DNA from 2 places in the Bryobacter aggregatus MPL3 genome. Region 1 is predicted to be linked to the other one. Evidence: riboswitches for the same ligand, from Rfam matches in the RefSeq annotation. Region 1 holds a riboswitch; the other holds the start of a gene.

Region 1 (5,101 bases):
TGTTCATGAAGTCCTGTATTGTCTGGGTGGCCGCCATCGTTGTGGGCTGATTCGCGGCAAGTTTGTCGATGAAGGGCCAAACAATTCCGGAATGGAGCCGCAGCTCAAGATGGAAGGCGCGCAGAAGTTTCCCTACAAAGGCTTCACGCTCATTGGCAAGGAAGAGTTTGCAGCCACCTTCTTCAATTCGAGTGTTGTCGCTCTCGGGAACGCGGCGGCGATCCGGGCGATCATCGATAACAATGAACGGAAGAACGCCGTGCCGCAAGCGCTATTGAACATGGTGCAGGCGCTGCCTGTCGCCGCCAATGTCTACGCGGTGTCCACCAGTCCGTCGATTCCTGAAGGTGGGGTGGGCGGCGTACGCAGCTTGCCGCTCACCTTGAAGAGTGCCTGGGCCTATGCCGATCTGACCACCACCGCATCGATCCGCGCAGAGGGTGAAGGCACGACGGCAGAGGATGCGAAGAAGCTGGTTGATGCCTTCAAGGCCCTCACCAGTCTGCTGCGTATGACTCTCAAGCCCGCACAGAAGCAAATGCTGACCGTCCTCGATTCCCTGCAAGTGGTTCAGGACAACGCGAAGGTCAAGCTGCAGGCAGATCTGCCACTTGAAACCGTTCTCGACCTGCTGAAGGGAATTGATCTGAGCGACAAGCTTCGCGCATAATTGCGCCATGCGCGCAATCCTGCTTGGACTGAGTTTTGCCTTTTGCTCCTGGGCCGCGACGGGTTTGGGGCCAGACACGCTGTGGGACTGGCGGAATGTCGCCGCGCCTAAAATCAGTCCCGATGGCTCGAAGATCGTTTACCAGATCGAATGGGCAGATCGGATGACGGATGCCTTCCATTCGAATCTCTGGATGGTTCATGCGGACGGCAGCGGCAACCGGCCTCTGACACAAGGCAAGCAACGCGACACCGGCGTGGTCTGGTCGCCGGATGGCAAACGCATCGCCTATCTCTCGACGAAATCAGGCCGCCCTCAAATTGTTGTGCGCTGGATGGAGAATGGCGACGAGGCGCAGATCACGAATCTGGAGACCGCGCCCTCCGATCTTTCCTGGTCGCCGGACAGCCAGTGGATCGCTTACTTTTCGCGAGTGCCGGTGAAGGCAAAGTGGAGTGTCAAATCTACTCCTCCCCCTCCGGGCGCCACCTGGACAGCCGGACCGAGTGTGGTGACGAAACTGAAGTGGCGGCAGGACGGCATCGCAGGTGCGGGACTCGTGCCGGAAAGTGTCGGTCATCTTTTTGTGATCGCCGCTGATGGTGGCGCGGCCCGCCAGGTGACGAGCGGAGACTACCAACACAGCGGACCAGCCTCCTGGACGCCAGACGGCAAGACCGTCGTCCTCAGTGCGGCTCGTCGCGAGGATGCCGATGCGGTGCTCTATCCGGAGGACCTCTATGCGATCGATATCGCCACCGGCAACGCGCGTGTCCTGGTGCAACGCAACGGACCAGAAATCAGTGCCGTTGTTTCGCCGGACGGCAAGTGGATTGCCTTTCTTGGTTTTGAAGACCGCGGCAATAGCCACCATTCCAACCGGCTCTGGGTGGTGGGCATCGACGGCAAGGGGCTCCAACTTCTGGGCGCGAGCCTCGAGCGTGATTCCGTCTCGCCGGTCTGGAAGCCGGATTCGAGCGGCGTGTATGCGGTGGTCGAAAGCAGTGGAGAGTCGCATCTGTACCTCGCCGCGCTCAAGGGCGGCATCGAGAAGCTGACCAGCGGGACGCAGCGCTTCAGCACCGGCTACGCGGTGGCTGATCGCTTCTCCATCGCAAAGAACGGAACCGTGGCGATCACCAGTTCCGGTCCGCTCGAGCCCAAGGATGTCTATGCGATTGTGCGTGGCGCGGCGCCGCTGCGGCTCACCCAAGTGAACGAGGGCCTGATGGCGGGGCACTCGATTGGGAAGACAGAAGCGCTGCACTGGAAGAGTTTCGATGGCCAGCCGATCCAAGGCTGGGTGATCTACCCCCCAGACTTTGATGCAGGTAAGAAATACCCGCTCATTCTCGATATCCATGGCGGTCCCCATGCGATGTATGGCGTTGAGTTCCAGCACCAGATGCAGATGTTCGCCTCGCGTGGCTTTGTCGTGTTGTATGCGAATCCGCGCGGCTCTACCGGCTACGGAGAAGTCTTCGGCAATGTGATTCACGCGAAGTATCCGGGCGACGATTATCAGGACCTGATGCTCGGCGTCGACGCCATCGTCGCCAAAGGATCGATCGATCCGAAGCGCCTCTATGTCACCGGCGGCTCGGGCGGCGGTCTATTGACGGCCTGGATCGTGACCAAGACCGATCGCTTTGCCGCGGCTGTCAGTCAATACCCGGTGTCGAACTGGTTCACGCAGACAGGCAGCGCCGACATCGGCTTACTGATGACGCGCTGGATGAAGGCGATGCCCTGGGCAAACCCGCAGCAGTACATCGAGCGCAGTCCGGTGTTTTTTGCCGACAAGATCAAGACGCCCACCATGGTGTTAACTGGCGAGGAGGATTGGCGCACGCCGATTGCGCAGAGCGAGGAGCTTTACTTTGCGATGAAGGTGCGTGGTGTCGATACGGTGCTGGTTCGTTTCCCGAAAGAGCCGCACGGGATTCGTGGAGCCTTCCCGTCCCATCGCATCCTGAAGGTGGAACATATTCTCGGCTGGTTTGAGAGGCACTCGCCGTAATGTCTAGGTGGTGGTCGGCCGGATGGAGAACCGGGAAGCGGAGTTTGCAAAGATGGCGATCACCAGAATGCTCGCTGACGATTCTCGCAGAATCGCCAGTACAATCGGCACAGATGACAGCGCTTGCGGCTCCCCCGCTAACGCTTGAGCACGAGTTCGTCGAGGGGCAGCCGCTCCTGCCAGTGTTCCCGTTCCAGCAGTGGTTGCTCGCTGATCTCAACGGGCCATCCCAGACAGAGATAGGCAACAAAGCTCCACTCATCCGGCACCTCCAGGCAGCGTTGTGCAGCCTGGGGATCGAGGATCGAAACCCAGCCGAGGCCGATGCCTTCCAGGCGCGCCGCGAGCCAGAGCGTGTGGATCGCCATCACGACCGACCAGAGTGCCGTTTCTGGCATCGTACGGCGGCCCAGGCCCGATCCGGCCACCGGGTCCAGATCGGCAAAAACGGCGAGATGCACCGGCGCCTCCACCAGACCCGCTAGCTTCAAGCGCCGGTAGTGTTCGGCCTGTTCGCCTTCGTAGTGCGTGCTGGCTTCGAGGTTGGCGGCAGAGAAATTTTCGAGGATCGTCTGGCGTCGCGCCTGAGTCTCCACCTTCACCCAACGCCAAGGCTGCGAGAATCCAACCGAAGGAGCCAACATGGCCTGCGCGAGGAGATGATCGAGCAATTCTGGTGCGACGGGATCGCTTTTGAAATGCCGTACGTCGCGCCGCCAACGCAGCAGGGCGTCGAACTGGTCGCGGAATTCGGCGGTGAACATTTTATCCAGCAAACAAAGTTGAGCATCGCACATTGCGGACAGTCTGCTATTCTCGTGGAGTCCACGGTACACCTCTTGGTGAGGTGTTGAAAAGGGAACCCGGTGTGAATCCGGGACTGCCCCGCAGCGGTAATTGGGAACGAACATCGCATCCATACACTGGCCGGAGTCATCCGGCTGGGAAGTAGCGATCAGTAGGCCGCCCATGAGTCCGAAGACCTGCCTGGATCAGTTGACCACAACTGACTTCACTTTGCTCTCGTGGGAGGGGCAGGGCCTATGCGCCAATACCAATTTTTCTTTGCTCTTTTTTGTAGTCTTTGTCTGCACGGGCAGACTGTGTTTGAAGGGCTGGTTCACGATGCCCAGAATCGGCCAGTCGACGGAGCGGCACTGACGCTTTTCAGCGATCGCGGTTCCTCACCGCTCGCAAGCACTCGAACGCAGAATGGAAATTTCCGGCTCATCGGGGAAGCCTCGAAAGCGTACTTCGTCGAGGTATCGGCGGACGGATTCCGGAAGATGTTGCTTCCGGTCAGCCCTGGCACGCAGATCGATCTGCAACTGGAAGTTGCCGGTGTTGATCAGCATGTCTTCGTCACCGCCGAGGCGCTGGCGCAGAGCTTCGACCAAGTCTCCAAGGCGGCAACGCTGATCACTTCAGAAGAGATCGCCCAGCGCAACGAGTACAGCCTCAGCGAGACACTGCGCGACACCCCCGGCGTGCTGATCCGCAATCTGGGCGGCCCCGGGCAATCAACCACCATTCGCGTCCGTGGTCTGCGCGCCGATGCGACCTCGATCCTGATCGATGGCCTTCGCTTCCGCGACGTCGCCACCACCCAGGGCGACGCGAGTTCCTTCGCCTCCACGCTGAATATCATCAATGCCGACAAGGTGGAGATCCTGCGCGGCTCCGGCTCGTCGCTCTATGGCTCGAATGCCGTCGGCGGCACGATCAATGTCGTGACACCCCAGGGCGGCGGCCCTGCCTCTGGAGACCTGCAGGTGGAAGGCGGCAATCTCGGCCTCTTCCGCACGCGCGGCGCTGTTTCCGGTGGCGTCAAAGACAACCGGCTCATCTATAGCGCGGGGCTGCTGCATCTGAATGTAATGAGCGGCGTGGATGGCAATGACCGGGCTCGCAGCACTGGCTTCCAGGGCTTTACCAAGTACAGTTTGTCCAAGACGATGTCGCTGTCCGGACGCCTCTTCTTCTCCGATGATTTCGTGCAGCCGAACAACAGTCCGACGGCGAGTGGCTTGCCAACGGCGAACATCCCGAACACGACCATCGTCCAGGCGATCGCACTGCCGCAAAGCGAAGTCAAAAAGAGCTTGCTGGGCCTGCCTTTTGATCCCGGCAATGCGACCTTCATTCCGAATCGCGACGATCCGGACAACCGCCGCGCTTCGCGCTTCTGGTCGGGCGCCCTCGTACTGAAGCAATCGCTCAGTGCGACAGCCGACTGGCAGGCCAGCTACCAGCGCACCCACACCAACCGGGTCTTCATGAACGGCCCGGCAGGCGTCGGCTCGCAACCGCTCGTGTCGAACTTCAGCCAGTTTGAGGGCGGCGTCCATACGGGCGACGCACGTGTGAACTGGCGCCCCACCCGCTGGGACGCGCTCACCGGCGGTGTCGAA
Region 2 (5,101 bases), 1.5 Mb from region 1:
CATCGGCGCCGTGGGAGCCATCGGCCAGCATCGCGAGGGAGGGGGGCGCGAAGGAGGGGTAGGAGGGGGACATATTCCTGCCCATGGCCCGGTTGCGAATCGGGCTCCGATGCGTGAGAACGAGTCCCGCGATACGAAAGAGAACAGGATTGCCGTCGATCAGAAGGGGCACCCGAATCTCCCGCATGTCCATGCAAAAAATGACGAATGGGTAGGGCATCGCAGCGGCGCGAATGATCCCCACTACCATTTGGATCACCCCTGGGCTCATGGCCGCTTTTCTGGTGGTTTTGGGCCACAACATGTGTTTGTGCTGACTGGTGGCAACCGGAACCGCTTCTGGTTCAATAACTTCTACTGGGCCGTCGCACCTTTTGACTACAGCATCGTCGATGACTGGAACTGGGCCGGCGACCAGATTGTGATTTATGAAGATCCGGTCCACGTAGGCTGGTATCTCGGATACAACTCGCGGCTGGGCACTTATGCCCACATTGAATACCTCGGTCTTTAATCTCTCGAGGAAAGACAGACGATCTACAAACGCTCATCCCAATATGAAAAATTTAATCGTAACAATGGACACATCCCTTACTCTTACGGTTAGTTTTCGCACAATACATTTCCGCAAAGATGGAAACCATCAACAAGGAAGATTGAACGTGTCGGAAGGAATGGCTCAGGAATGGGAGCACGCCGGATCTCCAGCGCGATTCCGAGGCAGAGTTTAGCAGTTTGAACTCTTTGTAGGCAAGATCGGAGCGCATCTCCTGTCGACTCCGAACCATGATTGAGATTCAACAGAAAGCGATAAGAAAATGAAAAACACATGGAAGAACACACTGCTAGTTGCATTTGCAGGAATCGCATTGTTGGTAACGCCCTTTCTGTCTGCTGACGAGATAGAAAAGGCTAATATTCCATTCCAGTTCACCGCCGGAGAAAAGGTCTATCCGGCCGGAATGTACGAGTTCCGGGTGGATTTAGCTTCGCGGGTCGTGAAGGTCACACAAGATCCCAAAGGAGCCGCTGGATTCGTGCCGTTCATCACCACAATGGCGGCAACGACACACTCGACGGCTACAGACAATCATATTGTCTTTGACAAAGTAGGAAACAACTATACCCTTTCGGAAATTTGGCAACCGGGTGAAGACGGAATCCTGGTTCATGCAACAAGAGGAGCACACGAACACCACGTGATTCACGTTCCTAAAAAGCAGAGGTAAGTCTGCTCGATCAGGTGGGTTCGTTTCTATCATTCGCAAGTATGGTCAACGAAGGTTCCATCCCCAATACCTCGACAAGGACATATGAACACCACATGCAAGATCGCAGTAGTCAGTTCCACGATCTTTTTACTGGCGTTTGCGCAGAACAGCCCTCGGCCCTCCGCCGGGGCAAACGAAGTCCCGGTGCAACTGGTAGTGACCGCAGAAGAAATACACGGTAGCGAGTTGCCTTCGATTGGCAAGTCTGATGTCAGGGTATTGCAGGGTGGAACGATGAAAGAGGCCCTAGACTGGGCGCCATTTCGAGGGGAAATGGCGGGTCTTGACCTCTACATCCTGATCGATGAGCGAGGAGATCCTGGAGCGGTGACGCGATTTGAAGAGCTTCGCCGCTTCATCTCTTCTCAGCCGCCAACCACCGCGATTGGAGTTGCTTATATGGAGAATGGGGAAGCACACGTCGTGCAGGCCCCAACCAAGGATCACGACAAGGCAGCGAAGGTCCTTCGAATGCCTTCGGGCAACGACAGTGCCGGTGCCAGTCCGTTTAATTCCTTGAGCAAGTTGATCAATGAGTGGCCCCAGGGGGCCCTGCGGCGTGAAGTGCTCTTAGTGTCCGATGGCGTTGACGTTTTTGAAGATGTTGGCGGGGCAAGCATGTATCTGGACGATGCAATCGCGGCAGCACAGTATGCTGGAGTGCAAGTCTTTTGTATTTATGCACCCAGTCTCGGCCATGCCAGCCATAGCCCTGCATTGGTCCGGGGGGGGCAGGCCTATCTTGCCGAACTCGCCGAGCAAACCGGCGGAGAAGCGTATCTGAGCGATCAGGGGAATGCGCAGTCGTTTACGCCCTATCTGGCCGATGCGGCCAAACATCTCGCTCAACAGTACCGCGTCAAATTTCTCGCCATCCCTCTCGAGGAGAAACCCGGAGAAAGAAGCGCGTACCAACGGATCGCAATCCGCTCACGGCTCCCGAATATCCAGTTCCTCGCCGCCCGCAGATTCTATCTCGCTGCCGGCACAGCTACCAAGCCATAGCGAATGCAGATTGGGTGCGCTGTTCCCGATTGAAGGCAGAAGCGCGGCGAACTCAGAGCTTGTCTTCTCACGCCATCAATAGGAACATCGGCAAAACGCCGATCTGAACAGGCACACCGGAAGCAGCCAGCAGACCATCTGGAAAAACGGCCCGCGCAAAGCTGCCGCGACCCGGAGTTGCCGTTCCTTCGCACAACGAACGAGTTCTTCACTCACATCCTCCTTCAGTCGCTTCCCGCGGCGAAACCAACAGGCATCCGTGATACCCTCGGATTGTCTCTTGGTGCTGGACTCGGCGATTCGTCGCGGTGTCTGGCTGAAAAGGGAATCCGGTGCAATTCCGGAGCTGCCCCGCAGCGGTAAGCAGGAACGAACGCCAATCATCCGCCACTGAGCTCACAGCTTGGGAAGGCTTGGCTAGTAGGTTTGTATCCAGCCTGTAAGCCCGAAGACCTGCCAGAGTCGCCGTCCTTGTGACGGCTACCCCATGGACTTCGAGGGAAGGGCTCCGTGAAGATATTACTCTCCGTTTTTTTCTATACGTGTGTCATTTTCGCCCAACCGGCGCCGCGTCTTGCGATTGTCGGTGGGCCGCAACAATTATGGCCGCGTATTACGACAGAATTCGCCAAACGTTATCCCGGCCGTGAGATTCAGTTACTCACCACCGCGCCAACAGCTCCCGTTCCGGTTGATATTGTCTTCGCCTACTACCCGACCCCAGAGGAGTTACAAGCCTCCCTTTCCTACTTGCCTGACAAGTCACTGGCGCAGCCGCAGGAGTTTGCCGCGCCGCTATGGCGCAGGACGATTGATCCCCAGGCCAGCGTCAAAGCCTCTGCTTATCTCGATGAGGGGGGTGTTGAAAATGGCGTGCGTCTGGTGGCCTATCTTTGTGATCTCGTCAGGCCCAACTGGAAACTCAGTCCCGAGGCGCCTCTCAAAGGCCCACAATCCGGCATCTATCATCCCGATGCAGAGGAACTATTTTCAAGCTTCGAGGCCTATCGCAACTGGTGGCTCCAACGCGCAGGACGGCAAGCCGCGCCCCCTGCCGTCGCGCTGGCCTTCTTCAGTAGCTGGCTTCGAGGCCGCGATCTTGCCGTAGTCGATGCCGGTGTCCGGAAACTGGAAGCACGCGGCTATCTGCCCATCCCTGTTTTTGGCTATCCGACAGATCGATTCACACCCCTCCTGCAACACCAAGGGAACATTCAGCCTGCAGCAGTCATTACGCTCAATGCCACACTGTCCTCTGTGAAAGATGCGGACATCTACACCTCCTGGAAGGTGCCGGTCTTCAATGGACTGGTGACACGAGATTCTCTGGAGCAGTGGCAGTCGAGTCCCAAAGGCTTGGCGCCCGATCGGATTGCCCCTCATTTGAGCTTCCCGGAACGCTCCGGACTCGTGGCCCCCACTCTGGTGGCCACTACAGAAAGCTCTGCCAATGGCGCGAAGATGACGCTTCCGTTCCATGCTGGCCTCGACAGCCTCCTCGACCGTGTTTCCCGTTGGATTGCGCTCCAAACAAAGCCAAATTCCAGCAAGCGTGTCGCCGTGATTTACTACAATAATCCCGCTGGCAAAGGCAATGTCGGCGCCAGCTATCTGCAGGTTTTCCCCAGCATCGCCAACATTCTGAGCGGCCTTGAAAAACGCGGCTATCAGGTATCGCATCCCTTGCCGGACGAAACCGTCATCCGGCGGCTGATTGAAAACAATGGCCGCAATCTGGAACTTTGGGCGGAGGGTGAAAAGGAACGGCTCGGTCACTCCGGAGACCCGGTCCTCTGGCCACTGGAAGAGTATCGCAAGCACTATGATCTGCTGCCGCAGTCCTTTCGCGATCAAGTGGAAGCAACCTGGGGCGCACCTGGTGTTTCCCGGTTGATGACAACTGATTGCCATCACAGCCGCTGCTTCCTTCTACCAGCGATCGAGCAAGGCAATCTGTTGCTCGCCCCCCAACCCCTTCGTACCACTTCCGATCAAGCGAGCGACCCCGGACACGTCACTGTCACTCCCCCGCCCCACCAATACATCGCTTTCTATCTCTGGCTCCGTCATGTTTGGGCAGCGGACTCCGTCATCCACCTGGGTAGGCACGGCACCCTCGAATGGCTTCCCGGCAAGCAAGTGGCGCTAGCCCCAGATGACGCACCCGCCCTGGTTCTCGGCGATCTGCCAAACTTCAATGTCTATGTCATGGATGGTGGCGGCGAAGCGATTCAGGCCAAACGCCGGGGCTTTGCCACCCTGATCAGCCACCTCACACCGATGATCTGGCGCACCGGTGGCCGTGCCGAATTCGAGAAACTGCACCTCGCCTTTCACGAACTCGTCGATCGCGGCGATTCTCTGGCGCCCAATCTCGCTCGCGAATACGAAAAGGTAGCCAGGGAAGAAGTGAAACGCCTGGGACTGGATCGCCAACTCCAACTCGACACCACCGGAAGTTGGACCAAGATGTCCCCTGCCTTGCACCGTTTTCTCCATGAGATTGAAGACGCCCCGCTACCGGCAGGGCTCCCGGTCTTTGGCAGTTCCCCGACAGAGGAGCGATTGAAAGAGGCCGTGAGTGCTTATCTTTTCTCTTCGTTCCCCAAAGACTCGCACGATACCGTCGAGCCATCGATTCCAATCTGGGCGGAGGAACTCCTCGCAGGCCGTGAACCACGCGCTGGCGAATTGAGCCCGGAACTCACAGCCCTGCTGGCCAAGGCAGCCAAAGCACTGCCCGCCTGGATTGCGGCACTGCGCAGCAGCGGGCCAGCCGAGATAGAAGGCCTGGCCAATGCCCTCGACGGCCGTCATGTGCCATC

Evidence for each region. A riboswitch is a leader RNA that binds a small molecule or an ion and turns the genes downstream of it on or off. The one in region 1 is predicted to bind cobalamin.
Region 2: linked by a shared signal. The riboswitch ahead of M017_RS0110440 (cobaltochelatase subunit CobN) and the one ahead of M017_RS0117465 (TonB-dependent receptor) in region 1 are both predicted to bind cobalamin.

Annotation. Positions count from the first base shown of each region.
Region 1 is NZ_JNIF01000003.1:3,767,076-3,772,176, forward strand. It holds gene M017_RS0117445 (hypothetical protein) at 1-670, shown strand, start outside; gene M017_RS0117450 (S9 family peptidase) at 678-2,690, shown strand; gene bluB (5,6-dimethylbenzimidazole synthase) at 2,828-3,454, opposite strand; cobalamin riboswitch at 3,501-3,695, shown strand; gene M017_RS0117465 (TonB-dependent receptor) at 3,734-5,101, shown strand, end outside.
Region 2 is NZ_JNIF01000003.1:2,222,522-2,227,622, reverse strand. It holds gene M017_RS0110455 (hypothetical protein) at 1-514, shown strand, start outside; gene M017_RS0110450 (hypothetical protein) at 819-1,229, shown strand; gene M017_RS0110445 (vWA domain-containing protein) at 1,314-2,276, shown strand; cobalamin riboswitch at 2,541-2,750, shown strand; gene M017_RS0110440 (cobaltochelatase subunit CobN) at 2,787-5,101, shown strand, end outside.